Regions from separate parts of the Ornithinibacillus salinisoli genome, predicted to be linked through region 1. Evidence: riboswitches for the same ligand, from Rfam matches in the RefSeq annotation. Region 1 holds a riboswitch; each other region holds the start of a gene.
The links. Region 1 has a riboswitch for S-adenosylmethionine ahead of metK (methionine adenosyltransferase). Riboswitches for the same ligand answer to the same signal wherever they lie in the genome.

Region 1 (7,625 bases):
TACTAGTATGATTAATTGCCATGTGAAAACTATTTTTTTCTCGCGTTTTATTTGTTGCTTATATTGTTCGAAAAGGTGCTGATCAGAATGTGCTCCCATTTATATTTCAACCCCCTTTGATCATATAGGAGTAGTTGTGTCATTTTTATTTAATTCCTCCCATACTTTGTCAAACAAATTCTGATATTTAGGATGTCTTCTTGACGTAAATGGCATTTCATCTCTTACTTCAATAGGTACATCGAATGTTTTAGCGATAGTACCTGGGTTTGCATTCATTACAAATATACGATCACTCATAGAAATTGCTTCTCCAATATCGTGTGTTACCAAAATAGCTGTTTTATGATAATTCTTTAATAGTTTATAAACTAAGTCTTCTAATTTTAATTTTGTTTGATAATCTAGTGCGGAAAAAGGTTCATCTAAGAGTAACACCTTTGGATCGGTAATTAATGTTCGAACAAGAGCTACTCGTTGCCGCATACCACCAGATAGTGAGTCAGGATAAGCATTGGTTACGTTTGATAGACCAACTTCGTGTAGTAATTCTATTGCTTTATCCTTTACTTCTTCCGTAGCTGTGTTACGAATTTTGGGACCTAAAAGCACATTATCTAGAATAGTTTTCCATGGAAATAAATAATCTTGTTGAAGCATATAACCAATAGATAGCTCAGATCTTCTAATAGGTTCACTATTCAAAAGAACGTTTCCTGAAGTTTGTTGCACAATACCTGCTACAATGGACAGAATGGTTGATTTACCACAACCACTCGGTCCAACTAATGCAATGAATTCTCCTTCTTTAACAGAAAATGAAATATCATCTAACGCTTTTGTGAAATCTTTTTTCGAAAAATAATGGTGCGACACATTTTCTAACGTTAGAAAGGACAATGAATTTCCCTCCTTAGTTATTGATAACTTCCTCAGCAACTTCAGTATTTACTAGATCTTCATAAGGCACATCTTCCACTGGAAGTTCACCTGCTTCTTCCATGATGTTTTTTAGATTATTCCATTCTTCTTCATCAAGAATTGGATCCGTTGCAAATGATCCTTGACCTTTGTAACGGTCAATAGATGAGGTTAGAATATCCAAATCAACATCTTCAAAGTAAGGCTGGATTACTTCCGCAATTTCTGCTGCGTTTGTTTCGTCCACCCATTTTTGAGCTTTATAAATTGCTTTAGTAAAAGCTTTTATGTTTTCTTCATTTTCTGCCATATAACTTTCTTTTGCCATAAATACGGTATATGGTACATGCCCAGATTCTTCACCGAAGGAAGCAATTACATGACCATTGCCTTCTTTTTCAAATACACTTGCTGTTGGTTCGAATAATTGTACATATTCGTAATCACCAGATGCAAATGCACTTGGGATATTCGCAAAATCAATGTTTTGAGATAAATTTAGATCATTGTGAGGGTCGATATTATGTTTCTTTAGCACAAATTCACCAACCATTTGCGGCATTCCACCTTTTCGTTGGCCAAGAAAGTTACTGTCTTTTAGATCTTCCCATTCAAAATCAGGTTTTGCCTCTTTAGAAACTAAGAAAGTTCCATCTGTTTGTGTTAACTGTGCAAAGTTTACTGCGTAATCATTGGAGTCTTGAGCATACACATAAATAGATGTTTCAGATCCAACTAAAGCAACATCTATTCCATCAGATAGTAGGGCAGTCATCGTTTTATCCCCACCCCATGTTGTTTGTAATTCTACATCCAATCCTTCTTCCTCAAAAAATCCCTTTTCAAGTGCTACATATTGCGGAGCGTAAAATAATGATCGAGTTACTTCTCCTAGCTTAATGGAGGTATTTTCGTTCGAACCGCAAGCAGCAAGAAAAATAAGGAATACGCATGAAACTAAAGCAAAAAATTTTACTTTATTCATACTTTTACACCCTTTCAATATAGATATATCCGTTGAAACGGAGGCTTTACTTCTTGTTTGTCAGTTATATCACCACATTTTATGCTTAGGAGAAAAATGTGTGAATGCCTATGTCGAAAAAGTTATCGTAAAAATTAAGCGCTGTTTCTAAAAAATGATGGTTATTCGATGTAATGATTAGTACTGGTAGTTGATAGAAGATGGGAAGTTATTTTTGAGTGAGTATACTTGCTTTCACTTTTTGGAATTGAGTTCACTTTCCGCGCACTCGGAAACAGTTTTCTCGGAAGAATATTGCTTTAAGAAGCGATTCGCTCACAAGCAACAATTAAACGAAGAGTAGGTTGTGAAGCGCATTCTAGTGAAGAGTATTCCCAGAGCAGAAATCACGTAGCTGTACTGTTACTAAGTTGTTTACACCAAAAAAAGCCATAAAAAAAGATCTCCACATGGGAGATCTCGTTAGCATTTGCTAACCATAAATTTAGGTGCTTATCAGCAATTTCCTCGCTTCTAACCCTATATGTTAAATCCTCTTGGGATGAGGTAACTCGATAAAAATGTAATTACTTTGGTTGATAGATTGGACCAGCTTCCATTATTTCCTTACTAGCCTGGGAAAACTTTGTAAAGTTTTCATGGAATTTCGTAGCTAGTTTTTTCGCTTCTAATTCAAATGCCTCTTTATCAGACCATGTATTTTTAGGAATTAATACATCGTCTGGTACACCAGGTACATGAAGAGGTACTTCCAAACCAAAAATATCATCTTGAATCTTATCAACCGTATTTAGTTCTCCTTCTAAAGCAGCGTGTACCATTGCTCGCGTATAGGAAAGTTTAATACGTTCCCCAACACCGTAAGAACCACCGGTCCAGCCAGTATTGATTAAAAACACATTTGAATTATATTGATCTATTTTTTCACCAAGCATCTTAGCGTAAGTTGATGGGGCTAAAGGTAAAAATGGAGCACCAAAGCATGTTGAAAAAGTCGCTTCTGGTTCTGTAACTCCACGTTCTGTCCCTGCTAGTTTACTTGTATAACCACTTAGGAAATGATACATCGCTTGTTCTTTTGATAATTTGCTTATTGGTGGCAATGTTCCTGATGCATCAGCTGTTAAGAAAATAATCGTATTAGGATGACCAGCCACACTTGGGGAAACAATATTATCAATATTTTCAAGTGGGTAAGCTGCTCGAGTATTTTCTGTTAAGGATGTATCATCATAATTAGGAATCCGTGATTTTTCATCCAGCATTACATTTTCTAGCACCGAACCAAACCGAATCGCATGAAAAATTTGTGGCTCTTTTTCCTCGGATAAATTGATGCATTTTGCATAACAGCCACCTTCAATATTAAAAACGCCATTCGGACTCCAACCATGTTCATCATCTCCGATTAAACGGCGATATGGATCTGCTGATAATGTGGTTTTTCCTGTACCGGAAAGCCCGAAAAATAGTGCAACATCACCTTCTTGACCAACATTGGCAGAGCAGTGCATAGATAAAATATTATTGTTTGGCAATAGATAGTTCATAATAGAAAATATTGACTTTTTAATCTCTCCAGCATATTCTGTGCCGCCGATTAGAATGACTTGGTGCTTAAAGGAGATAATCACAAATGCTTCTGAATTTGTACCATCCGTTTTAGGATTTGCTTTAAAGCTTGGCGCAGATATAACAGTAAAACCAGCTTGCTGATCTAATGCCTCTCCTTCGGTCGGACGGATAAATAATTGGCGTGCAAATAAGTTGTGCCACGCATATTCATTTATTACTTGGATTGGTAAACGATACTTTTGATCTGCCCCTGCAAAACCATTAAAAGCATAAATTTCATCTTTTGCTTTTAAATGTTCCACTACCTTATGATATAAATGATCAAAGACCTCTTCTTGAATTGGTTGGTTAACAGAACCCCAATCAATAAGTTGTTCGCAAGATTCGTCTTGTACAATAAACTTATCTTTGGGAGAACGTCCCGTATACTTTCCAGTTGTTGCTTGAACAGCTCCAGTTGCTGTAAGAACGCCTTCTTTTCTAGATAAGATCTTTTCTACTAATTGCGGAACGGATAAGTTATGTTGCACATTTTTTCGTGCCAAAATCTGTTCTACAAATGACGACTGTTCGATAGTTTTCATACACACCTTACCTGCCTTTTTGAGCAAATTATTTTGGGAGATAGGAGAGTTTAAACTTTCCTATTTGTATTAGAGGAACTACACTTAATATTGTAAAGACTTGGCAAAAGCCAAGATTACGCTGAAGTAGTACCCTTTCTTAAAACATATTATCTAATCATGGTTATTAGTATAACACATTAAATATAATAGTCCATACTAATTATTAGATTTATCATATTAATTTTTTGACTAATTGGTGACAACGATAAAATGAGTTGACATACCCTGTATCTTTCGTTACCCTTTTCTTGAGCGGATACTCTCTTATTCAGAGTTGGCGGAGGGACAGACCCTATGAAGCCCAGCAACCATCACAGGAGTGAAAAGGTGCTAACCTGATGCAAGGACATTTCCTTGAACAATAAGAGCGAAAGGCCACAACTCCTTTCCTCATGTAAGCAGGAAGGGCTTTTTTGTTTAGATAGGAAATTAATAACAAATATTGATCATTGGAATATTATGAAAACATAATGGTTACGTCTAGCTACGGCGGACAGGACGCTTTAGTTCCTAAGATATAATACTGTTAAATAAGAGTTCCGTACCAATTTTTAAAGGGAGGATTTAGCCAAATGGCTAATAATCGTCGTTTATTTACATCAGAATCAGTAACAGAAGGGCATCCAGATAAAATTTGTGATCAAATATCTGATGCTATTTTAGATGAAATTTTAAAGCAAGATCCCGATGCAAGAGTTGCCTGTGAAACCACTGTGACAACAGGTCTTGTACTAGTAGCAGGGGAAATATCTACAAGTACATATGTGGATATTCCTGCAATTGTGAGAAAAACAATCAAAGACATTGGTTATACACGTGCCAAATACGGGTTTGATGCAGAAACATGTGCCGTGCTAACAGCGATAGACGAACAATCACCAGATATTGCTGGTGGAGTAAACACAGCACTCGAAGTACGCCAAGGAAAGATGGAAGAGGAAGAAATAGCCGCAATAGGAGCAGGAGACCAAGGATTAATGTTTGGTTTTGCTTGTGATGAAACAAAAGAGCTAATGCCACTCCCAATCTCGCTGGCTCATAAGCTATCGAAACGCTTGTCAGATGTCAGAAAAGATGAAACGTTAGCTTATCTTCGTCCTGATGGGAAAACACAGGTGACAGTAGAATATGATGAAAATGATCAGCCGATTCGAATTGACACAATCGTCATCTCTACCCAACATCACCAGGAAATTACACTGGAACAAATCGAAAAAGATATCATAGAATATGTGATTCAACCAGTAGTGCCTAAAAATCTCTTAGATGAAAGTACTAAATATTTCATAAACCCAACTGGACGTTTTGTAATCGGTGGTCCACAAGGTGATGCCGGTTTAACTGGAAGAAAGATTATTGTAGATACGTATGGTGGATATGCCCGTCATGGTGGTGGTGCATTTAGTGGAAAGGATGCTACAAAAGTGGATCGTTCTGCTGCATATGCTGCACGTTACGTAGCTAAAAATATAGTTGCAGCAAAACTAGCCAAAACGTGTGAGGTACAGTTAGCCTATGCCATCGGTGTAGCGGAGCCGGTATCGATTTCTATCAATACTTTTGGTTCAGGAAAGGTTAGCGAAGAGGAACTAGTGAATGCTGTTCGCGAGTTATTTGATTTACGACCAGCAGGAATTATAAAAATGCTTGATTTACAAAAACCGATTTATAAAGAAACTGCTGCATACGGGCATTTTGGAAGAACGGATATTGAATTTCCGTGGGAGAAGACAGATAAGGTTGAAGCATTACTTGAATTAATCCAATAATAAAATGTCACGACTAGTCTATGAATAGTCGTGACGTTTTGTTTATTTGATACCGAGATCTGTATGGAGTTTATAATACTGACCCTTTTCCACATAAGATTGGCGTACGCGCTCCATTTCTTGATAATCTTCCTCCGTTAATTCTCGAACAACTTTTGCTGGCCGCCCAATTGCTAATGTATGCGGAGGGATTTTTTTACCAGGGGGAACTAAACTCCCTGCACCAATAAAGGCACTTTCCCCAATTTCTGCACCGTCTAATATAATAGACCCCATCCCAATTAATGCCTTCTTGCGGATGATTGCCGAATGCAGTGTCACTTGATGGCCGATGGTTACATCATCCTCTACAATTAAAGGGTTGTTTGGACTTTGGTGTAGCATGGATAAATCTTGTACACTCACTCGCTTACCAATTTTGGTAGGGGCAACATCACCTCTGATAACGGTTTGGAACCAAATGCTAGATTCTTCCCCAATACTGACATCTCCAACAACAACGGCATTTTTTGCGATGAAAGCGGATTTATGAATAGATGGGTTAATATTCTTATAATGATGTAGCATTTTAATTTGCATCCTCCTATAAAATATGATGATATAATTAGTATAGCAAATTTAGGGTTCTAATGAGGAACGGAGGAAGCAGATTGAGTAAGCAAGTTCCAAAAACTTCATTTTCATTAATGGTACAAGTATATCGTAATATATTTCCAGTAGTAGATCGTGAGTTAGATTATTGGACGAAACGGGCTGAAAATATACCAAATGAAGAATTAAGAAATCAGGCTTTATCAAGTATTGCTTCCAAACGATTTCACTGTCAGGGTGGGGCAGTCTTTTCACTGTTAGCGGGAAGTAAACAGAAAGAAGCTGTTACGTTTATCGTGGCATACCAAACAATTAGTGATTATCTGGACAATTTATGTGATCGTAGCACATCGTTAGATCCGGCGGATTTCAGGTTATTACACCGATCTATGATTGATGCGCTTAGCCCTACTAATATCACAACAAATTATTATGCCTATCGGGAGGAACAAGATGACGGTGGCTATTTAGTAGATTTAGTTAAAACATGTCAAACGATATTACAACAAACGAAATGTTACCCAATCATAAGCGAGTATTTGTTAAAACTAGAGGGGATGTACGGTGATCTCCAAGTACATAAACATGTTCAGGTGGAGGAACGTATACCTAGATTAACCAAATGGTTTGAAGAAAATAAATATCAGACACCAACATTAAACTGGTATGAATTTTCAGCAGCAGCAGGCTCTACGCTAGGTATATATTGTATAACTAGTTATGCATTAGGTGAAAAAATAACCCTTGAAATAGTAGAACGTGTCTTTCGTGGGTATTTTCCATATATGCATGGGTTACATATATTGTTAGATTATTACATCGATCAGAAAGAGGATCGGGAAGAAGGGGATTTAAACTTTTGCTTTTATTACCCTTCAAAGGAAAAAATGAAAGAAAGATTCCATTTTTTTATTAAACAAACAGAAAAGCATATTAGAGACCTGCCACATCATGATTTTCATAGCATGATTCATCATGGATTAGTAGGGTTATATTTGGGTGATCCAAAAGTTAGTCAACTAGAAAGTGGATTAGATGTTTCAAAAGAATTACTAAAAGATAGTGGTATGAAAGCCAAATTCTTTTATTGGAATACGAAAATATATTATAGACTGAAGAATAATAAACCTGGATAGCAGTTTTCCGGGTTAGAAACTA
Region 2 (7,625 bases), on a different contig from region 1:
CTAAAACATATAAAAAAAGGAAGTGAATACATGCGAACGAACGTTTTGAAATTTTTTACCTATTTCTTACTCCTAACAGCCTTCCTTTTCGTTGGAAGTATGTCTGTTCCAGCACAACAGGATGAAATACCTCAGCCAGAAGGTGGACCAGAATTTACGGAGCGAATACGATACCCTGTTTCAAATATTATTTTGCAACAACGATATCCAGATACAATTGTATTAAGTGGTGATCAAACCGAAAATAAAATTGCGGTAACCTTTGATGATGGACCAGACCCTCGCTTTACTCCACAAATTTTAGATGTATTAGCTGAAAATAATGTTCCAGCAACTTTTTTTCTAATGGGGGCAAGAGCAGAAGCATATCCAGAGCTGGTAAATCGAATCATGGAAGAAGGTCATATCGTTGGCAACCATACATATTGGCATCCTAACCTAGTGGAAGAGGATGATATCGCAACCCTTGAAAATGAAGTAACCAGAACGGAAGACGCGTTAGCTGAGTTGATTGGCTACCGGACAAGCTTATTTCGTGCCCCTTATGGATTTTTATATAATGAATTAGTGGAAAAATTAGATGATCTGGATTATACAGTTGTTGGTTGGACTGTCGACTCATTGGATTGGCAGGAGGAACCTCCTGAAGAGATCACCAATAATGTAGTGAATAACATTCATCCCGGTGCAATTATCTTAATGCACGATGGCGCGGAGTGGGACTCAGATCGGACAAATACGATTGCGTCACTACAGCAAGTCATCACCGAATTGGCGGGACAGGGATATGAATTTGTAACTGTTCCTGAATTATTGGGGATTCCATACCAAAAATGAACAAAAATAGTGGCTATGAAAAAGAAAATGGAAGACTCTTTTTCACAGCCACCTATAACTAACTACTCCGCTTCTTTCAATAATCTTTTTGCTTTCACAAAAGCAATTGCATCCACTAACTCATCTTTACTAAGTTGACGATTATCAATAGTTAATGTATGTCTTTTTAAGTCACTTATATGCTGAAGATCTAGTGTTTGGTTTATTTCAACACCTTTAAGGAGATAGTCAATTGATACATCAAAAAAATTAGCTAACCTCAAAATGTGACGAACACTCGGCTCCTTCTTTTCCATCTCATAACTCCAAATAACACTTTTGGTAAAGCCAATTTGTTCTGCCATCTGATCCGGGGTAAGAGCTCTCTTCTCTCGCAATGCCTTTAATCGATTCCCAAATCCATTCATCTAATCACTCCGTAGTAAAACTAATAATTATTTTCTAAATATTCTATATTAATATTATCATATGTTTTACTTATGTCTATGGTTAAAAGTTTTCATCTTTTAACTTTTTTTCGTTCTCTAAGCACAAAGAATTCCTGCTAATGACATAGAAAAGGGATATACTTTAGTATGTGGCATGATTTACACCATAGTAAAAAAAAACGCCCCACAGGACGTTTTTTTAAAAAATAAACTATTATCTATTTAGCATCCATTGTGGTTTACCAAAGCCTTGGAATTGTTCATCAATGATCTGTTCGAATTCATCCGATTCAACCACTTCTTTAATATCCTTCACCCATTGTTTATCTAAATCATCTGTATTCACTACAACACGATTACGATAGTCATCTGGCATATCTTCTAATGCTAAAGCATCTAATAAATCCATATCTGCAGCAAGTGCAAAGTTACCTGGTACAGCAGATACATCTTCTGTTTCAACTAATCGTGGCAATTGCCCTGCCTCTACTTCTTCAAACTTAAGATTGTTAGGATTTTCTACAATATCTTTTACCGATGCTTTCAACGGATCAACTTCTTCACTAATTGTTATTAATCCTTCATCTTGCAGCATTACTAATGTTCTTGCAAGATTTGTCGGGTCGTTAGCAATTGTGATTTTACTGCCATCCTCTATAGCTCCTATACTGTCAAACTTATTGGAGTAAAGCCCCATTGGTGCTGTTGGTACAATGATTACTTCTGATAAATCCATGTCATTTTCTTCAGCAAATGCTTCATAGTAAATTTTGTGTTGGAAAAGGTTAACGTCAAGGTCACCATTATCAAGTGCATTGTTTGGCTGAATATAATCCGTATATTCCTGATTTTTCACTTCATAGCCCTTTTCTTCTAAAAGTGGTGCAATAGCCTTGGTTACCATATCACTATATGGACCAACTGTCGCACCAAATTGTATGGTCGTTTTTTCATCACCGCTTGCTTCTTCACCGTCTGACCCGCATGCTGCTAATACAGCAAGCAATAATACAGATAATAATACCAATATAAGTTTTTTCATTTTCTTAACACTCCTATTTTTATTTTTCCTAACGTTTATTCACAGCTTTCGCTATAAAGTCACCCAAATATTGAATAAATTGTACTAATACTATAAGAACAATAACGGTTGTAAACATCACGGTGTCATCATAACGGTAATACCCATACCTAATTGCTAAGTCACCAATACCTCCACCGCCAACTGTTCCCGCCATTGCAGAATACCCTATTAGACTAATTGCGGTAATTGTTAGCCCACTAATAAAGCCTGGCTTTGCTTCTGGGAAGATAATATCTTTAATAATCAACCACGGAGAAGCCCCTGCTGCAACTGCAGCCTCGATAACTCCTTTATCTATTTCTCGTGCAGCTGATTCTACGATTCTAGCATAGAAAGGGATAGCAGCAACGGAGAGGGAAACAGATGCTGCCAAAGGACCAGTCGTTGTATCTACTAACCATTTTGTAAAAGGTAGCAAGAAGACTAAAAGGATAATAAACGGAATCGATCGAATTAAATTAACAATGATACCAACAACTGATTTTACCCATCTATTTTCTAAAAAGAGCCCATGATCTGTCACATATAATAAGATTCCCATTGGCATACCAATCAGTAAAGCTACTAGTAAGCCAATCCCTACCATCAATAAGGTTTCGAAAAATGCTTGATTTAATTCTGGTAACAAACTAACAATACTATTTAGATACATGTTTGATCACCTCCACTTGCTTCAATCTATCTTGAAGGTAACTAATTGCTCTTTGTATCTCCACTTGTTCTCCGATAACCTCCATTATAAAAATACCTAGTGGCTTCTCCCTTATGTATTCCACTTTCCCATGAAGGATATTGCCTTTCACCTTGTGATTTTGAAGCATATCTGAGACCACTGACTCCCCTGCTTGCTCTCCTCTAAATTGTAACCTGACCAGTGTTCCAGAACAGTTTTCTAATAGCTTTGCTGGTAATTGGAAATCTAAAACCGTTTGAATAAATTCTTTCGTCAAATCCTCCTTTGGGTTTGCAAATATTTCATATGACGGTCCTTCTTCCACTACCTTTCCATCCTGCATAACTGCACAGCGATCACAAACTTCTTTTACTATTTCCATCTCGTGGGTAATAATAACAATTGTAATCCCTAGTTCATCATTAATCTTCTTCAACAACGATAGGATCGATTTTGTTGTGCTAGGATCTAATGCAGAGGTCGCTTCGTCACATAGCAAAACTTTTGGACTATTCGCTAACGCTCTTGCAATACTTACTCGTTGTTTCTGTCCACCACTTAACTGTGAAGGATATTGGTTCGCTTTATCTGCTAAACCAACTAAAGATAGTAACTCTAGCACTCTTTCTTCCCTTTTTGCTCGGTCCACCCCTGCAGCTTTCAAGGCAAAGGCGACATTTTCAAATACCGTTTTGGACGAAACTAAGTAAAACCCTTGAAATATCATACCAATGGATTGTCTAGCTTCCCGTAACCTTTTACCAGAAAGCTCCAAAAGGTCGACACCATCTACAATCACTTTTCCTGATGTAGGCCGTTCAAGTATGTTAATACATCGTAGTAAGGTGCTTTTTCCAGCTCCACTATACCCAACAATTCCGTATATTTCCCCTTTTTCAATGGACAAGGAGACATTGTCTACCCCTACAACTCTACTAGACTTTGATTCATATACCTTTTCAATACTTTCTAAGGTGATCATCGTTATCACACTCCATTAAAAAAACCCTCTTTCAATCTGAAAGAGGGCACAAAATTTTACAATAAGCCTTATCTTTCAGAATGTAATCATTCTGCAGGAGGTAGCACCACTCCATATAGGAAGGTTGCTGTGACTTCGTCGGGCCTGTTCCCTCGGTCACTCTTGATAAGTTAATTTAATTTTTCACTTTAAATGTTAGGACTTATATTAATCTTCAAAAACCAATTTGTCAATGCATTTTTATACATTAATTAAAATATTTATTTGGTAGCGTTTTCTTATGTTTACTCTAAAAAAGGTTTAATTTTGCAATTCGGTCAGCAGCTTCCACTAATCTTTCTTCACTTTCTAGTAGACCAACACGTAAATACCCTTCACCATGGGGACCGAATCCATTACCAGGTGCCGTTACGACATGCGCTTTTTCCAGTAAGAGATTTGCAAACTCTTCTGATGAATACCCCTTTGGAACTGGTAACCATGCAAAAAATGTTCCTTTAGGTGCCTCCACCTTCCATCCAATCTCATTTAATCGGTCAATAAATCGGTCTCTTCTCCCTTGATAGATTTGTACTAACTCTTCCACGGATTTTTGGTCTCCTAAAAGTGCCTCAGCAGCAGCTTTCTGAATTCCACCAAATAAACTAACGTATAAATGGTCTTGAATCAAATTAATACTTTCTATTACCGAACGATTGCCAACTGCAAAGGCAACTCTCCAGCCTGCCATGTTATAGGTTTTTGATAATGTATAAAATTCTACCCCAATTTCTTTGGCTCCTTCTGACTGTAGAAAACTCTGTGGTTTTTCTCCATCAAAACCAATCGCACCATATGCAAGATCATGTGCTACACAAATATTGTAACGATTTGCTAGTTCAACCGTCTCATCAAAGAACGCTTTTGTAGCAGTAGCTGATGTTGGGTTATTTGGGTAATTCAAAAACATTACCTTTGCTTGCTCTAAAGTTTGTTCATCCAGCATTGCATAATCCGGCAAAAAGGCATTCTCCTTCAATAAAGGCATCAAAGCTGTTTTTGCATTAGCTAAGGCAATACCAGACATATAATCCGGGTATCCAGGATCTGGCAAAAGTGCCAAATCCCCACGATTAAGCAAGCACTGACTCAACTCAACCAAACCTGTTTTAGCACCAAATAAAATAGCAACTTCTGTTTTCGGATCAATGTCAACTTCATACTCTCGTTTGTAAAACTCGGAAATAGCTTCTTTTAAGAAGAAATGCCCTTGGAATGGCGAATATTTATGGAAATCTGGGTTGGAAGCAGCCTGTTTTAATTGATCAACAATATGTGGAGGTGTTGGTAAATCAGGATTTCCTTGACCAAGATTGATAATATCATGACCTTCTTTTGCTAATGTTTGTACGTTTGAAACTAACTTAGCAAAAAACTGTTCTGGTAGTCGCTTTAATAAATCGGACTGCTCAAATTCTTGCATTGCTATCACACTCCTTAAGAACGATGAAATTCTAGTTATCTATAATAGCTACATGCTTCCGTTTTGTAAAGTTATTTTTTACCTTGACAGAAAATATATCGAGTGCAATAATTGTCACAACTATATCAAACTCTTATCAAGAGAAGGTGGAGGGAATGGCCCTATGAAGCCCGGCAACCGGTAATGTATGCATTACACGGTGCTAAATCCTGCAGTGCTACTGCAAAGATAAGAGGAAGAGCCGAGCGTATGATACCTCTTCCTTTTGGGAAGAGGTTTTTTTATTTAACGATATGGGAGGAGTCGTATATGCAAACACTAGAAGTGAAAGGTGCACCCAATCATTATGTATGTCATCAAGGCGTACTGAAAACATTACCTACTAGATTAAAAGAAAATCAGCTTACGAAGGGCATTCTTCTACATGGTAGAAAATCATGGGAAGCTGCTAAGTCCTATTTTCCTCATTTTGATATACCCGTAATGAATGTACTTTATGACGGAGAGTGCACCTATGAGGAGGTACAACGAGTAAGTGAATTTACTACTGATCATGGTGCAGATTTTGTTTTAGCAGTTGGTGGTGGAAAAATAATGGATATTGCGAAAGCGGTTGGAAACACTGTTAACTTACCAGTTATCCTAGTACCAACATTAGCTTCTAACTGTGCCGCATGGACGCCATTAAGTGTTTTCTATGATCAGAAAGGAAACTTTTTAACGTATGATGTTTTTTCCTATAGCACATTTATGGTTCTTGTTGAACCAGACATCTTGATTGATTCACCCGTTGCATTTATGCGAGCTGGGATTGGAGATACGATCGCCAAATGGTATGAGGCAGATGTCCTAACGCGTCATATGACACCAAAACCTATCGCAGTTGAGATTGCCATTCACGCAGCTAAACTATGTCGTGATGTACTATTAGAAGAGGGAACCGTGGCAATTACTGCAATGAAGGCGAAGCAAGTTACTCCTTCATTTGTTCGAGTAATCGAAACCATCATTATGTCAGGTGGGATGGTTGGTAGTTATGGTGATAAATATGGCAGAATAGCCGGAGCACATTCTATTCATAATGGAATAACAACGATTCCAGAAACACATGTATACATGCACGGGGAAAAAGTAGCATATGGTGTATTAGTTCAGATCGCTTTAGAAAATCGATTTAATGAAATCGATTTTCTATTGCCATACTATCATGAACTAGCATTACCAACTTCGCTTTCGGAATTAGGTATTACGGAAAATACGGATAAAACCATTCAACTGATCGCAAATGCCTCCACTAAATCCGGGGAATCCATACATTTGATGGGAGTCTCGAATGCTAGCGAATTAACCCAAGCAATGCAATTATTGGAAGAGCATGTAACGAAAAAACGCTTAGCCAAGGAGGGATAATATGGGATTGAAAATAGCCTTGTTACAAATTGATATTACTTTTGGAAGTCCCACGGAAAATTATAGACACGTTGAAAAGTTGTTCACTAACCTGAATCAAGTCGACACTGTTGTTCTTCCAGAATTATGGACCACCGGCTATGATTTGACACGATTGGATGAAATTGCTGACGAGAATGGGAAGGATTCGTTTGCATTCATTAGTAATCTCGCCAAAAAATATAATGTAAATATTGTGGCAGGTTCGGTTGCTAAAAAGCTACCAGACTCAAATGTGACAAATACGCTATTCATTGTGAACCGTAATGGGGAATTGGTAAAAGAGTATAGTAAAGCACATCTATTTCGCTTAATGGATGAGGAAAAGCACTTGGTTGAAGGACATGAAAATGGACTTTTTGAATTAGAAGAGCATTTTAGTGCCGGTGTTATTTGTTATGATATTCGCTTTCCCGAATGGATTCGTACTCATATGCTTGAAAACACTAAAATATTATATGTTGTTGCGGAATGGCCGAAACCTCGTATTGACCACTGGCGAGCATTATTGATTAGTAGAGCGATTGAGAATCAATGCTTTGTTGTTGCTTGTAACCGCGTTGGATCCGATCCTAATAACGAATTTGGTGGACACTCTATTATTGTAGGTCCATGGGGTGAGATAATTTGTGAAGCAGATAATGAAGAGACAATCCTTTACGGAGAAATTGATATAGATCAAGTGGAAAAAGTACGAAAAACGATTCCTA
Region 3 (7,625 bases), on a different contig from region 1:
TAATCGAAAGAAAAATGAACAGCCAGAAAATGTTTCTCCAAGCTATGAAATTACAGGACTTGAGGACATTCTTACTATCATATAATATGCCAGAATTCAGGTCATGCAGAAAATTTTGCATGACCTACTCCATGAGTAGAGGAACATTTTTTCTATAAGTGATGTGTTACGGTAGAATGACCCTTAACTACACCGATTATAAATCAATCGCTTTTACATCGTTGATTTCCATCATCGCTTGAATTTCGTGTACCACATGGATGTCTATTTTTCTATCAATCTTTAACACCATAATGGCATCTCCACCAACATCGGAACGATCTACCTGCATCGTAGCAATATTAATATTATATTCCGCAAGAAGGCTTCCTAATCTACCTATTACACCAGGTTGATCAGTGTGGTGAATAAACACAATATGACCCTCAGGTATAATATCTACACGATAACCATTGATTTCTACGATTCTAGCACCAAGACCATTTAATATCGTTCCTGAAATACACCCAGTTCCCGAAGTTGTCTTCAGATGAAGGGTGAGAAGGTTAGTGAAATCATTTTTTTCAGATGTTTTACCCTGATGAATAATAATTCCTCTTTTTTTAGCAAGATAGAGTGCGTTCACTTCATTCACATGTGGACCTAGATGACGCCTTAAAATTGTTCGTACTGTTCTTCGGGTAAATGCACTGACTTCCATATCAGATAAGTCTCCTGCAAATATGACGGATATTTCTTCGATAGCTTCTTCGGTTAAGTGAATCAATAAAGTTCCTAGCTTTTCTGCGAGAGTTAGATGATGTGCAAGTTTATTCATAGTATCCAACGGTAAGGATGGGATATTTACTGGATTTCGAACGACATCCCCTGCAAAAAAGTTAACGACATCTTCGCTAACATCTATCGTTACATTTTTTTGTGCTTCAACTGTACTAGCACCTAAATGGGGAGTTGCAATCACTTCTGGTAATTCCAACAATACATGATGATGAATCGGTTCTTTTTCAAATACGTCTAAAGCTGCTCCTGCAACCTTTTTGGAAATGATGGCCTTGTAAAGTGCTTCCTCGTCTATAATTCCTCCCCGTGCACAGTTAACAATTTGTACTCCAGGTTTCATTAGGTTAAAGGCTTCCTCGTTAATTAAATGCTTCGTTTCTTTCATCAAAGGAGTATGTACAGTAATAAAGTCGCTCGTTTTTAATACTTCTTCCAATGTACCAAACGCAATCCCCATCTTTTCAGCCTTCTCAGGCGATAAAAAGGGATCATATGCAAATACCTTCATTCGCTGTCCTTTGGCTCGGTAAGCAACTTCCGTACCAATCCTACCAAGTCCAATGATACCTAACGTTTTATTTTTCAGTTCAACACCTACGTAGTTTTTGCGATCCCATTGATGATTTTTTAACGCAAAATAGGCTTGAGGTATTTTACGAGATAGTGCCATGATCATCGCCATTGTATGTTCTGCGGCAGAATTGGTGTTAGCATTCGGTGCATTAACAACGATAATACCTCGCTCCGTAGCCGCATCCAAATCAATATTATCAACTCCGACCCCAGCGCGGCCAACAATTTTTAAGTTCCTAGCATGTTCCAATAGTTCTTTTGTTACTTGGGTCTGGCTTCGAACAAGTAATCCGTCATACGAACCTATTTTGGCTACCAATTGCTCAGAAGTTAAGTCGGTATGGATATCTACATGTATATCCTTATGGTTTAGTAATGGCGTAATGCCTTCCTTGTGAAGCGGGTCTGAAATCAAGATATTATATGTCAATGTTTACCACTCCTTAGAAAAATCTTTTGTGCAGCTTGTGTTCCTTTTCCAAGCGTGATGTCCATGCCAATCATTTTAAGGCCAATTTCTATACTACTAATCACTTGTAGAATATCTGTGGGGGAACAATACCCCATATGTCCGATACGGATTATTTTTCCTTTTAATTCCCCTTGGCCACCAGCAGTAACTAATCCAAACGTATCTTTTAGTACTTTTCGTAGTTCATCCGCCTGAAAGGTATTAGGCTTAATTGCAGTCACAGTAGGGGAAGCAGCTTTTTCACTCGTTAGTAATGGAATGCCGAGATTGTGAAATGCCGCTCTCATCATTTTCATCATCAGATCGTGTCTGCCAAAAACGTTTGCAAGACCTTCTTGATCTAATAGTTTAATTACCTGTTCCAATCCGTACAATAAAGTAAGCGATGGCGTAAAAGGTGTTGAATCTAGTAAGCTACTATGATGATACTTTCTTAGATCGAAATAATATCGAGATTGATCATTGGCTTCAATTTTTTCCCATGCACGAGAACTAGCCGCAATAAACGTTAGTCCCGGTGGTAACATAAAAGCTTTTTGTGAGCCTGTAACTAAGATATCAATTCCCCAGGCATCCATATTTGCTTCAATGGCTCCAATAGATGAGACGCCATCAACAATATATAATGCCTCAGAAGATTGATGAATGACTTTAGCAAGTTGTTGGATTGGATTTAAAACTCCGGTTGATGTTTCGCAAAACGTTGCCATTACAGCCTTAATGGATGGGTGACTTTGAAGGTAGGATTCTACTTTTTCGGGAGTAACAGCATCTCCCCATGAGACATGTATTTGATGAGTAATTATGTTGTAGGCGTTACATATTTGAACGAAGCGCTCACCGAAAGCTCCGGTTACGATTACTAGAACTTCATCACCAGGCTGTACCGTATTAATCACAGCTGCCTCTAGTCCAGCAGTTCCACTTCCAGCAAGAATTTCGACATTCTGTACTGTACCGAAAATCGGTTTTAGCTTCGGTTTGATTTTTCGAAGTAGTTCTTTTGTATCTCGATCTCGATGTCCAATCATAGGTTGGCTCATGGCACGTTGAACACTAGGAGGAATAGGTGTTGGCCCAGGAATTCGTAGCATTTGTTGGTCGGATAACATTTCAGGTTCTCCTTTCATAGTATATTAAAATTAATTCTACAGAATAACAGGGAAATTATCCACATAATATTTTGAAAGTTTAAGGTAGGGGTAAAGAAGAAGGAGACGCATCCTTACATATTAGCGTCTCCTTCTTCTTTGTGGTCCATCATCAATAGGTATATCCTCTTTCTTTTTTAATTTATGTATCCAACCACTAATTCTTCCTTGCCTTTTTCCGAAAGCGATTCGATTTTCTAGATAGTAAATGAATTCCTCGATTACGATTAGTAGAATAATAATTCCGACAATCCAGTACCACCACATTGTAATTCTCCTCTTTTTGAAAATTGCTACATTATATATTATATACTAAAAAATACCAATAATTACGAGAAAAATGCAAAAAAAGGCTATTTTCTAATCCAAACGGGTTCATTTAAAGAAGGTACATTTGTTTTATATATTACCAATAACCGATGAAGGAGATTTACTTAAATTTTGGCATAGGAGAGTCCTTCATAACCGATATTTTGCACAAACATAAAGGATAAACATAGAAAAATAGCAGGAGAACGGATAGAAATTTCCCCTGCTATTTTGTAGTACATATTTTGCCTAATAACATTCACTTCAAAGATAATTCATTAATTATCAATTACTGTTTATTCCAAACTTCATTTGCGAGATCAACAACATATTTTAGTTTTGCCCATTGTTCATCTTCTGTTAGTTTATTTCCGTGATGGGTTGATGCAAAACCGCATTGTGGACTCAAACAAAGCTGTTCCAAAGGTACATATTGAGAAGCTTCTTTAATCCGTGCTTTAATGGTATTCTTATCCTCCAATTTACCGTGTTTCGATGTAATTAGACCTAGTACAACACGCGCCCCACCTGTTGGAATATGCTTCAATGGTTTAAATGTACCGGATCGCTCATCATCGTATTCTAGGAAAAACCCATCAACTTTTTCTTTTGCTAACAAAGTAGGCGCAATGAGAGCATAGCTTCCTTCAAATGCCCAAGTAGATTGATAGTTTCCACGACAAAGATGTGTTGTTACGATTAAATCTTCTGGTTTGTTTTCCAAAGCTCCATTAGCAACACGTAAAGCAAGATCGATTAAATATTCTCTCGTGTATTTTCCATCATTAAATGGGATGTTCGTTGAAGAAAGACCGGCAATATATACATCATCCAGCTGGAGGTAACGAACTCCTGCATCATAAAATGCCTGAATAGCTTCTTGGTACGTCTGAATAATATCTCTGGCATATTCTTCGATGTCAGGGTAGATATCCGGATTATGAATTCCTTTATTAAACAACTGATTTGGACTTGGGATTGTTAGCTTAGCTACTGCACGACCATCTACAATTTCGTTCAAATCAAGGAAGTCTTTGATAAAAGGGTGGTCTTCATTAAAAGAGACTTTTCCAGTATTACGAACGTCATATTTTTCTGTTTCCACTCCTTTGAATTTATATCCATGTTCCGGTACATAGCCCTCAATACCGTTTAAATGTTCTAGGAAGTCTAAATGGAACCATGTTCGTCTGAATTCCCCATCAGTAACTACTTCTAAACCAATTTCAATTTGTTTATCTACAACTCGTTTGATTTCTTTGTTTTCAACTTCGCGTAATTCTATTGCTGAAATGTTTCCTTTTTTAAAATCTGCTCTTGCTTTATGTAGATTCTCTGGTCGCAGTAAACTTCCTACATGGTCAGCACGATAAGGTGCTTTTGTTAATGTTGTCGTCATTATTCATTTCCCCTTTTCTTTTATTGAGATTTTTGCCTGAGAAGGGGTTTTAAAACAAAAAACCTCTTCTCAGAATAAGAAGAGGTTGATAAACACCGTTCACTCTTCTCATCTTCAAGCATTTCGCTTCTGGAATTAGCACAGTACTTATAATAGTCTGTTGCTGAGGTTTCAAAGGGCCAGTCCCTCCACCTCTCTAGATAAGAAATTAAAAATTATTAAATTTATAACTATTAAGATACACGTGTGTAGAAACTATGTCAAGCAGTAATTATTAAGGTTGAAGAATGAATGATTTTTTATTTATTTCTTCCATTGTTCCGTCTTTCAATTGAAAGACTCGGTCACCATATGGTAAAACGTCGTAATCATGAGTGACAAAAAAGATCGTTCTTCCTTCTGCTTGGCATTCTTTTAATATGTGAAGAACATTATCACGAGAAGCTCGATCGAGATTTCCGGTAGGTTCATCACAAATAAGAAGACTTGGGTCATTTAATAGTGCCCTAGCAATTGCCACGCGTTGTTTCTCTCCCCCTGACAAGTTTGTTGGAACTGCATCTATCCGATCCTCTAATCCCAATGTTCGCAATAAAGTTTCCGATCGCTCACGCAATTCTGCTTCTTTTTTATACGGCCATTCGGGAAGCATAACATTTTGCTTAGCAGTATATGCAGAAAACAATTCATACTCTTGGAAGATGTATCCGATATTGCGTCGTCGAAAATCACGTTTTTCTTCTTCGGAAGCATTTCCCATATCTAAACCACCAATAGATACCTTTGATCCAGCATCGGCATTCATAATGCCAGCAACACACTTCAATAAGGTTGTTTTCCCTGAACCTGATGGGCCAATAATATTTATCCATTCTCCTTTATTGACGTGACAAGAGATGTTATTTAAAACTAGCTTTTTTTCAATTGACGATTTGTACGTTTTTGATAATGATTCCATTATCATTTCCATTTCACTCATCCTTTCTGAATGTTAATAAGCATACGACCAATTACTGTTTCATTTAATAGTGCTGCGAAAGTAAATACAACCAAAGCAACGATACAACTCGTTACTATCATCCCCCAGGTGAATCCGGTCGTAGTAAATACGAAGAAAGTACCACAAGCCAAGCCAATCAAAACGATCAACCCAACCCAGGAAAAAGTCTCTTTACGTAATAGTCTTCGAATGCTTTTATTATGCCAACCGACCTTATACAACATTTGAATATCCCTTTGTCTTGCTTGCCAAAGCCGGAAGAGGGATTCAGTCAGTGTGAAAATTGTTAAAGCTATCATCCCTGTAAGTAATAGCCATTGCTGGTCATTTAGCTGCCAATGAACATAGGACCCGAGATTCGTTTCTGTCATCCGACGAACAGTGGCTTCAGACAAGGTTATGATAAATGCCAAAAGTCCTGTAGCCAGTAACAGCTGTATAGCGGCTGCAATTATATGTGATTTGTAGTAACGAATATTGGTTAGTATTAAGGAATGATTAGGTTTAAATATCCGTTTCTCGTTTTGTGATTCATCATAAAAATGATCGATAATCCATTTCAATCCCAAGATCAGTAAGAGTGCACCACCATATCCAATTAATAACATGTAGTGCAAATCGTAGATGAATAGGAGGGGGGTGATACTTAAGATGACACTTACGAAAAGCTGCCACAGCCACTGACCTCGGTAAAACTTGCGAATCATACCAGTGGACCACCCTATCTTTGCAAGGCGTTCCCGTTCCGTAGATTGTTCTGCTTTCATTACTCGAAAACGAGCAATCAATGCTAATAAGGCAATGAGTAAAAATGCCGAACCTGTCGCGGCACCGAATACATTCCAACTATTAAGTATGGTATCGGCGGCACCTAAGGTTGTCCAAGGCTGTAATACCGTACCGATTTCCTCAACATCAACTGCCAATGTCTGGTGGGAGGCACCTGCCACAATATCAACATGCAAACCTTTTGCTTCCATATCTGCAGCAACTTCACGAATTTTTTTCGCTGCTGCTTCCGTGTAACCATCAATTCCGGCAACCTTCACCCGAATGGCATCAATTGGTGCATCACCTTTAAAACGCTCCGCCCATTCAATGGATACAAGACCATGAGCTGGCGTGGGTAAATAATTCCCTGCCAGATGTGTGGGATGGAGTTCTTCTCCAGTTTCTTCAAGTGTTCCGTAATGGTATTGATAGATTCCTAGTGGGCTGGCAGCTAGACCGTTCTCAGCCGACCCAACCGATACCGTATCTGTTTGAAATAGAAAAACGAAATCTTCATTTTCCTCTCCAGCCTTAAATGATTGATGCTCTATAGGATTAACGTTTCTATGTATTGGAATATCTCCATTCCAATCTACAAGTTTGACTGACAGATTATTACCATGTAGCTCATATTCTGGTGGAGCAACACTGTAAAAGATATTTTGTACGTTAAAATCTGAAGCTATCATCGATTCACCGTGAATGTTAATATCATAATCTTTCCCCATAACTACATTGTAATTATCATCAAGCATGTACCAATCTTGTTCAAAAGAGGTAAGGTATTCAGCAAAATCAACTTCTATTGTTTCATCATGTAATGATTTTATAGTAGAGAGTTTCGACTCAACAGTTTGTTGTAACGCTTCATTATCATTGTAGATAACATATTCGAGTCCTTGGCCATCGGGGACGTTTACTTCCTTTTTAAGTAAATCAATTTCATCTTCTGAAACATCAAGTGTTTCCATTTTTATCGTTGTTTCAATCGGTGTTCTTGACTCTGATATACCAACTAATGGAATTCCCTCACCGCCACCTGGTCCCATGCTACTACTAATTTCCGTGTTAAGAGAAGAAAAGTCAACACCAGTTAAGGCTGATTCGGATATGGGATCTATAGCTACAACCGGATGATAGGAAGAAGGAATAACAAAACCAGGATTATTA
Region 4 (7,625 bases), on a different contig from region 1:
ACTCGTACATTAATCTTAGAAGATGCAGAAGTACCTGTGGAAAATTTATTAGGTGAAAAAGGAAAAGGACACCGAATTGCATTTAACATCCTAAATGTTGGTCGTTATAAGTTAGCAATCGGTGGTGTTGGTGGTTCGAAGCGTGGAATAGAATTGGCAACCAAATACGTCAATGAGCGTAAACAGTTCGGTACTGCTATTTCAAGTTTTAGCCTTACTAAGGAAAAATTAGCAACGATGGCAGCAAGAACATATGCCAATGAAAGTGCGGTTTACCGTACAGTTGGTCTGTTTGAACAACGTATGGGATCAATGACAGATGAGCAGCTTGCTGATGGTCAAGAAGTTGCCAAAGCAATTGCAGAATATGCAATTGAATGTTCCATAAACAAATATACTGCAACAGAATGCTTAGACTATGTTGCAGATGAAGCCGTACAGTTACATGGTGGGTATGGATTCATGCAGGAATATGAAGTAGAACGCATGTATCGTGACTCACGTATCAACCGTATTTTTGAAGGAACAAACGAAATAAACCGCCTGTTAGTACCAGGTACACTTCTAAAGAAAGCTATGAAAGGTGAGCTTCCATTACTTCAAAAAGCACAAGGGTTGCAAGAAGAGTTAATGATGATGATGCCGGAAGAAGTTGGTACAGAACCTTTAGAGCAAGAAAAATACTTGTTAAGAAATGCAAAGAAAATGGTATTGCTTGGCGCAGGTCTAGCAGCGCAAAAATTCATGCAGAAGCTTGAAAAAGAACAGGAAATCTTAGTAAACTTAGCTGATATGGTTGCTGAAGTATATAATATGGAGTCCGTAATTTTACGTACAGAGAAGGCAATTAATAAATCTGGTTTAGATAAGAATAATCAAAAGTTACTTTATACTCAAGTTTACGTGCAAGAAGCATTTAATCGCCTTGAAGCAGACGCAAAAGAAACATTAATCGCGGTGGAAGAAGGAGATACGCTTCGTATGATGCTTTCGTCATTACGTAAACTAACACGTCATACACCTACAAACGTTATTGCCAAGAAGCGTGAAATCGCTGCGAAGATTATTGATGAAGAAAAATATGTAGTATAATAATTCCTAAAAAATCCTCTCTGTAATAATCAGAGGGGATTTTTACTTTTTAATTAGTGGAACATTTCTTATCAAATTGTTTAGGGATAATATTAATTTTATGATGATAAACCCTAATAATACGCCAAGTGTATTCAAGATTATATCATCAATATCAAAACTTCTGGATAGTATTTTAAGAAATGATAGAATTAGCTGGGTTATTTCAATTGATAACGAACAGGAGAAGCCGATCAGAAATGCTCCCATAAAGGAAAGTTTTTTGTTTAAGAATACGGCAAATAACCCGATAGGAATGAAGACGACTACATTTCCAAGTAAATTTATGATTGGTATAGCTGCATTTCCTTGGAAAGCAAAATATCTATTAATTGTCTGAAAAGGTATAAGATTCACCGATACCTCACCACTTGGATTAGCACCAGGTGATGGAAACACCGTTAAGTACACTACGCTTTCTCCATAGGCGATTAATAGAATATAGACTATTTCTTTATAATAGTTAACCCTATGTTCCTTTCTTTTTACAATGATATAGCGTATGGGCAGATAAAAAGTAAGGGATAGGATGATAATAAGTACTGGAAAACCATTTATGTATTGCATTATATACTCCTTTAGAGATAAAGAATTCTACTTCATAGTATATATTATTTTGACTATTTACACGAGCAAGGCAACATTTTTTATTGTCAAAATTGGCTTCAAACATGGTAAAATACAAGTTATAGGAGGTAGATATTATGGCATTAACATTTTATTGGTACCCAAATTGTGGAACGTGTAAAAATGCGAAGAAATGGTTTGATGAGCATAACGTTGGGTATAATAGCATACATATTGTGGAAGAAACACCAACTAAAGATGAAATTCTAAACTTAATTGAAAAAAGTGGTTTACCAGCAAAAAAGTTTTTTAATACGAGTGGAAAGAAATATCGTGAATTAAATATAAAAGAAAAAATTAAAGATGCTTCTACGGAACAAATGGCAGAAATATTGGCTTCTGATGGGATGTTAATAAAGCGACCAATCGTGACTGACGGTGAGAAAGTAACAGTTGGTTTTAAAGTAGATCAGTTTGAACAAAATTGGTCATAAGTAAGATGAAATACTAGAAATAATAGCTTGTACAATGTATAGTAAATTTGAATGAATTATTGGAGGGATTTAAGGTGAGCTTACCAAAAGATCTGTTATATTCAGAAGAACATGAATGGGTAAAAAAAGAAGGAGACAAAGTACGTATTGGTATTACTGATTTTGCTCAAGACGAACTAGGTGATATTGTATTTGTTGAGCTTCCAGAAGTAGGAGAAGAAATAGAGGCTGATGAGCCATTTGGTAGTGTTGAGTCTGTAAAAACTGTTTCTGAACTTTACGCTCCACTAAGTGGGAAAATAGTAGAAATTAATGAAGAGCTAGAAGATAGCCCAGAATTAGTGAATGAATCTCCTTATGAAAAAGCTTGGATGATTGTAATAGAACCATCCGATGAATCTGAATATGACGATTTATTATCAGCTGAGCAGTATCAAGAAGTTATTGAGGAAGACTAATAAATCGTACATACAAAGGCTGGCTCTACCTATTAAAAGGTAAAGAGTCAGCCTTATTTCACATAGACCAACTTTTAGGGGTGTATGGTAATGATGGAAGAGTGCTCAGATAAGGTTATTATTGTGGAAGGTTTAACTGATAAAAAACAGATTGAAAAGGTTATTGACGAAGAAGTAACGATTATCTGTACCAATGGAACGTTCGGTGTTGAAAGATTTGATGAACTTCTAGAGACCTATGATCTAGACCATAGAGATGTATTTATTTTGGTTGACGAGGATCAATCTGGACAAAAGTTACGTAAGCAATTATCCAATGAACTCCCCCATGCAGAACATATTCATGTAAGTAGTGAATATCGCGAGGTAGCAACAACTCCAGAAAGCTTTTTAGCTACAGTTCTAGTAAGTAAGCATATTGCGGTTAATCCACTATTTTTGATGTAGTCAGTAGGTAGGGTGATTTTTTGCAAGAAATTAATAATGAAATCTTATTACATGATAGTTATTTACTATTTATACATACCCCTTTTTGTGGTACTTGTCATTTAACGCGTTCGATGATTCATCAAATAGAGAAAATTCATCAAACAGATATATTTCATGAAATGAATGCTTCGTTATATCCACAGTTTATGTTGGAGAATCAAGTAGAAAGTGTTCCTTGTTTATTGATTAAACACAAGGAGGAAGTAGTAGAAAAAATATATGCATTTCAGTCCATTCCTAATGTTTATCAATATGTGATGAAGTATCGGCCAGAGTTGTTTGAAAAATAATTTTTTAAAATTAGTTATTGACAGTGAAATTATTGGATGCTATTATTCTATTTATAATTTAAATCGAATATAAGTAACTCTTATCTAGAGCGGTGGAGGGAAAGGCCCTGTGAACCCGCGGCAACCTTCAAACATTTTGTTTGAAACGGTGCCAATTCCTACAAAGCATATGCTTTGGAAGATGAGAGAACGTGAGATATAACTATTTACGTCTTTCTGTTCTCTTGTGCAGAAAGGCGTTTTTTTATGGTTAAAAGGACATAATAATATGAATATAATTTTTTTCATTTAGGAGGATAAGTTGTGATTTCCATAAAAGGTTTAAGCAAGGTTTTTAAGACAAATTCAGATACGATAACTGCTGTAGATCGTCTTGACCTTGATATTCAAGATGGAGATATATTTGGCGTCATCGGTTATAGTGGGGCTGGAAAAAGTACATTCGTCCGATTGTTAAATAGATTGGAAGAACCATCTGAAGGAAATATTACGATTGGTGAGAAGGAAATAACTGCGCTTAACACGAATGAACTTCGATTGGCCAGACAGGAAATCGGAATGATTTTTCAGCATTTTAATTTACTTTGGTCTCGCACAGTAAAAGATAATATTGCTTTTCCGCTTGAAATTGCAGGAATACCGAAAGTGGAACGTGAAAATAGGGTTCAAGAACTAATCAATTTGGTAGGATTATCTGGTCGAGAAAATGCTTATCCATCGCAATTGAGTGGGGGGCAAAAACAACGAGTAGGTATTGCAAGGGCACTAGCTAACAACCCTAGAGTATTGCTGTGTGATGAAGCAACATCAGCTCTTGATCCAGAAACAACAGATTCGATTTTAGATTTATTAGTAGACATTAATGAAAAGCTCGGATTAACAATTATCATGATTACCCATGAAATGCATGTCATCCGAAAGATTTGTAAGCAAGTTGCTGTTATGGAAAATGGAAAAATTGTTGAACAAGGTGATGTACTTGATGTGTTTTTAAACCCAAAACAAACAGTAACGAAAAAATTTGTTGAGCAAGTAATGGGGAATGGCACGGAAGATGATCTGGAACAATTACTAGAAACCTATAATCAAGGGAATGTTGTCCGTCTTCATTTTGTTGGAGAATCAGCAAATCAAGCATTAATTAGTCAGCTTGCAAAGCGATATCATGTAGAGCTTAATATTTTACAAGGCAAAATCACGCAAACGCAAAGAGGTGCTTATGGGACGTTAATAGTCCAAATAACAGGTGAAACAGATGAAATTGATAAAGCAAGACAATTCATAGCTGATGAAACCTCGGTAGAAGTGGAGGTTATTCGAAATGTTACATGATTCCAATATAAAGATAGATGACTTGCTGGAAGCAACATATGAAACGTTTTATATGACAATAATTGCACTGCTTGGAACTTTTATTTTTGGTATTATTCTAGGATTACTTCTATACCTGACAATGAAGGGTGGGATATGGCAAAACAAATATCTTAACTTTATAGTAGCTGCATTTGTTAATGTGTTTCGAGCTATCCCATTCATTATTTTAATTTTATTGTTGTTCCCATTTACGAACTTTCTAATTGGAACTATTCGTGGTCCAAATGCGGCTTTACCCGCATTAATTATCGGAGCAGCCCCATTTTATGGACGTCTAGTAGAAATCGCGCTACGCGAAGTAGATAAAGGTGTGGTTGAAGCGGCACAGGCTATGGGAGCCAAAACTAGAACGATTATTTTCCGTGTTCTTATACCGGAATCTATACCGGCCTTAGTATCTGGAATAACAGTTACAGCAATAGCCTTAATTGGATATACTGCGATGGCAGGTGCTATTGGAGCAGGAGGTTTAGGTAGTTATGCTTATTACTCTGGATTCCAGCGACGTGATTACGATATAGTATTTATTTGCTCTGTGATAATCGTTTTGATTGTATTTATTTTTCAATTTATTGGAGATTATAGTTCCAATAAACTAGATAAGCGTTAATACATGTGGTTAAAGGGTTAAAAGCCAGTTTTCCAAAAAAAATAATAAAGGGGACGTACAAAATGAAAAAGTTTATTGCAATTTTAGCATTATTCGTAGTTGTTACATTAGCAGCATGTGGAGGAAGCAATTCAGATGAAAATACAATTAAAGTTGGTGCATCTAGTGTTCCGCACGCCGAGATTTTAGAAGAAGCTAAAGACCTTCTTAAAGAACAAGGATATACATTAGAAATTGAACCATATGAAGACTATGTGTTACCGAATGATGATTTAGCAAGTGGGGACTTAGATGCAAACTATTTTCAACATATTCCATATCTAGAGCAAACCGTAGCAGATACAGGTTATGATTTAGACTATATTGATGGAATACATGTTGAACCAATTGGTGTTTATTCTAAAGGTATTTCTAGTCTAGACGAAATTCCAGAAGGTACAGAGGTATTATTAAGTAATTCCGTTCCTGATCATGGTCGAATTTTAGGATTGTTTGAATCAGCAGGATTAATTACATTAGATGATGAAATAAATAAAGAGGAAGCTACAATTGAAGATATCGTAGAAAACCCGAAAGGATTAGATTTTCAGCCAGACTATGATCCAGCATTCTTACCAGAATTATATGAAACGGAAGAAAATACACTTGTCGTAATCAATACAAACTATGCACTAGGTGCTGACTTAAATCCATTAGAAGATGGACTATTCATCGAGGATGAAAGTTCTCCATATGTAAATGTCATTGCCGTTCGTTCTGAAGATAAAGAGAACGAGGCAATAAATACATTAGTTGATGTATTACATTCTGAAGAAATTCAAGATTTCATTCTAGAAAAATATGAGGGAGCAGTTGTTCCTGTCGGTGGAAATAATTAAACAACGGAAAAAAATCCAGTGAATTTTTATGAATTCACTGGATTTTTTTGCAAATTTAGAGTATTTAATAGTATATGGTAGAAATCGGTTAAATGTTATTAAAATTAATCGTTATATAACATTCAAGTCGTTATATTCAATTCCATCCTAAACCAGGGGTTCAAATCAACATTGAGCTGAGTTTTGTCCGCGTGTTATGATTTATATCGTAAACAAAATGAAAGGATGGTTCACTATTAATAGTGAGATTAAGATGAATTACACTCCTGAAATGGAGAAAGCTATGCAACAATCACATCAGATTTGTTATGCAGAGTACAGTAGGAAATTGGAAATGAGAATGGCTGTAGAAAAGAGACGTCATGAAGAATATGAAAAATGTAAACATATGATCGCTGAACTTGATAATCAACTTCATAAATAATATAAAGGTATGGCTGATGTTCTATTATGGAGCATCAGTTTTTTTGATGTAGAAAACCCCCATAATGAAGTTTCACTTTACATATGGTTACATATACGTTTTTTAGTGTTACTATTAATATAGAAGAAACTAGGTTTGTATAAATTAATTTAATATCGACAATTACAGCCTAAAAATGTTGATTATACATTCGAAATGCTTTAAGATTGTAATGAGAATAAATTGAGAATGGATGTAATTCAATCCTACATCAATAATAATAAAACAAGTATTTGGAGGTATCGATATGGCAGGATCAACACTAGAAATTAAAAATCTTCATGTTTCAATTGAAGGTAAAGAGATATTAAAAGGTGTAGACTTAACAATAAATGGTGGCGAGTTCCATGCAGTAATGGGACCAAACGGTACAGGGAAGTCCACTTTAGCTTCAGCAATTATGGGGCATCCTAAATATGAAATCACAGAAGGAAGTGTTCTTCTTGATGGTGAAGATGTATTAGAAATGGAAGTTGACGAGCGTGCTCGTGCTGGCCTTTTCTTAGGGATGCAGTATCCAAGTGAAATCAGCGGAGTAACTACTTCTGATTTTCTACGTTCATCAATTAATGCTCGTCGTGAGGAAGGCGATGAAATTCCGTTAATGAAATTCATTAAAGAAATGGATAATGCATTAGATTATTTAGAAATTGATAAAAACATGGCACAACGTTACTTAAATGAAGGTTTCTCAGGTGGAGAGAAAAAGCGGAACGAAATCCTTCAATTAATGTTATTAAAACCTGAAATTGCAATTTTGGATGAAATTGATTCAGGATTAGATATTGACGCATTAAAAGTTGTTTCAAAAGGAATCAATAAACTACGTGATGAAAACTTTGGATGCTTAATTATTACTCACTACCAACGC

Region 2: linked by a shared signal. The riboswitch ahead of ACFSTA_RS04280 (methionine ABC transporter ATP-binding protein) and the one ahead of metK (methionine adenosyltransferase) in region 1 are both predicted to bind S-adenosylmethionine.
Region 3: linked by a shared signal. The riboswitch ahead of ACFSTA_RS01065 (5-methyltetrahydropteroyltriglutamate--homocysteine S-methyltransferase) and the one ahead of metK (methionine adenosyltransferase) in region 1 are both predicted to bind S-adenosylmethionine.
Region 4: linked by a shared signal. The riboswitch ahead of ACFSTA_RS15730 (methionine ABC transporter ATP-binding protein) and the one ahead of metK (methionine adenosyltransferase) in region 1 are both predicted to bind S-adenosylmethionine.

The regions. Positions count from the first base shown of each region.
Region 1 is NZ_JBHUMI010000004.1:7,533-15,157, reverse strand. It holds gene ACFSTA_RS02440 (ABC transporter permease) at 1-99, opposite strand, end outside; gene ACFSTA_RS02435 (ABC transporter ATP-binding protein) at 121-900, opposite strand; gene ACFSTA_RS02430 (ABC transporter substrate-binding protein) at 914-1,906, opposite strand; gene pckA (phosphoenolpyruvate carboxykinase (ATP)) at 2,473-4,065, opposite strand; SAM riboswitch class I at 4,369-4,475, shown strand; gene metK (methionine adenosyltransferase) at 4,680-5,876, shown strand; gene ACFSTA_RS02415 (gamma carbonic anhydrase) at 5,919-6,443, opposite strand; gene ACFSTA_RS02410 (tetraprenyl-beta-curcumene synthase family protein) at 6,527-7,603, shown strand; gene ACFSTA_RS02405 (amino acid ABC transporter ATP-binding protein) at 7,623-7,625, opposite strand, start outside.
Region 2 is NZ_JBHUMI010000008.1:124,286-131,910, reverse strand. It holds gene ACFSTA_RS04300 (polysaccharide deacetylase family protein) at 31-837, shown strand; gene ACFSTA_RS04295 (helix-turn-helix domain-containing protein) at 900-1,244, opposite strand; gene ACFSTA_RS04290 (MetQ/NlpA family ABC transporter substrate-binding protein) at 1,480-2,307, opposite strand; gene ACFSTA_RS04285 (methionine ABC transporter permease) at 2,336-3,001, opposite strand; gene ACFSTA_RS04280 (methionine ABC transporter ATP-binding protein) at 2,988-4,004, opposite strand; SAM riboswitch class I at 4,070-4,176, opposite strand; gene ACFSTA_RS04275 (pyridoxal phosphate-dependent aminotransferase) at 4,294-5,466, opposite strand; SAM riboswitch class I at 5,597-5,701, shown strand; gene ACFSTA_RS04270 (iron-containing alcohol dehydrogenase family protein) at 5,776-6,876, shown strand; gene ACFSTA_RS04265 (carbon-nitrogen family hydrolase) at 6,878-7,625, shown strand, end outside.
Region 3 is NZ_JBHUMI010000003.1:193,605-201,229, reverse strand. It holds gene ACFSTA_RS01085 (HAD family hydrolase) at 1-85, shown strand, start outside; gene serA (phosphoglycerate dehydrogenase) at 197-1,783, opposite strand; gene ACFSTA_RS01075 (pyridoxal-phosphate-dependent aminotransferase family protein) at 1,780-2,937, opposite strand; gene ACFSTA_RS01070 (hypothetical protein) at 3,058-3,243, opposite strand; gene ACFSTA_RS01065 (5-methyltetrahydropteroyltriglutamate--homocysteine S-methyltransferase) at 3,575-4,684, opposite strand; SAM riboswitch class I at 4,790-4,891, opposite strand; gene ACFSTA_RS01060 (ABC transporter ATP-binding protein) at 4,959-5,654, opposite strand; gene ACFSTA_RS01055 (hypothetical protein) at 5,660-7,625, opposite strand, start outside.
Region 4 is NZ_JBHUMI010000017.1:346,034-353,658, forward strand. It holds gene ACFSTA_RS15700 (acyl-CoA dehydrogenase family protein) at 1-1,092, shown strand, start outside; gene ACFSTA_RS15705 (VanZ family protein) at 1,135-1,698, opposite strand; gene ACFSTA_RS15710 (arsenate reductase family protein) at 1,836-2,192, shown strand; gene gcvH (glycine cleavage system protein GcvH) at 2,267-2,650, shown strand; gene ACFSTA_RS15720 (toprim domain-containing protein) at 2,744-3,097, shown strand; gene ACFSTA_RS15725 (thioredoxin family protein) at 3,118-3,429, shown strand; SAM riboswitch class I at 3,507-3,617, shown strand; gene ACFSTA_RS15730 (methionine ABC transporter ATP-binding protein) at 3,733-4,761, shown strand; gene ACFSTA_RS15735 (methionine ABC transporter permease) at 4,751-5,413, shown strand; gene ACFSTA_RS15740 (MetQ/NlpA family ABC transporter substrate-binding protein) at 5,476-6,291, shown strand; gene ACFSTA_RS15745 (hypothetical protein) at 6,575-6,715, shown strand; gene sufC (Fe-S cluster assembly ATPase SufC) at 7,002-7,625, shown strand, end outside.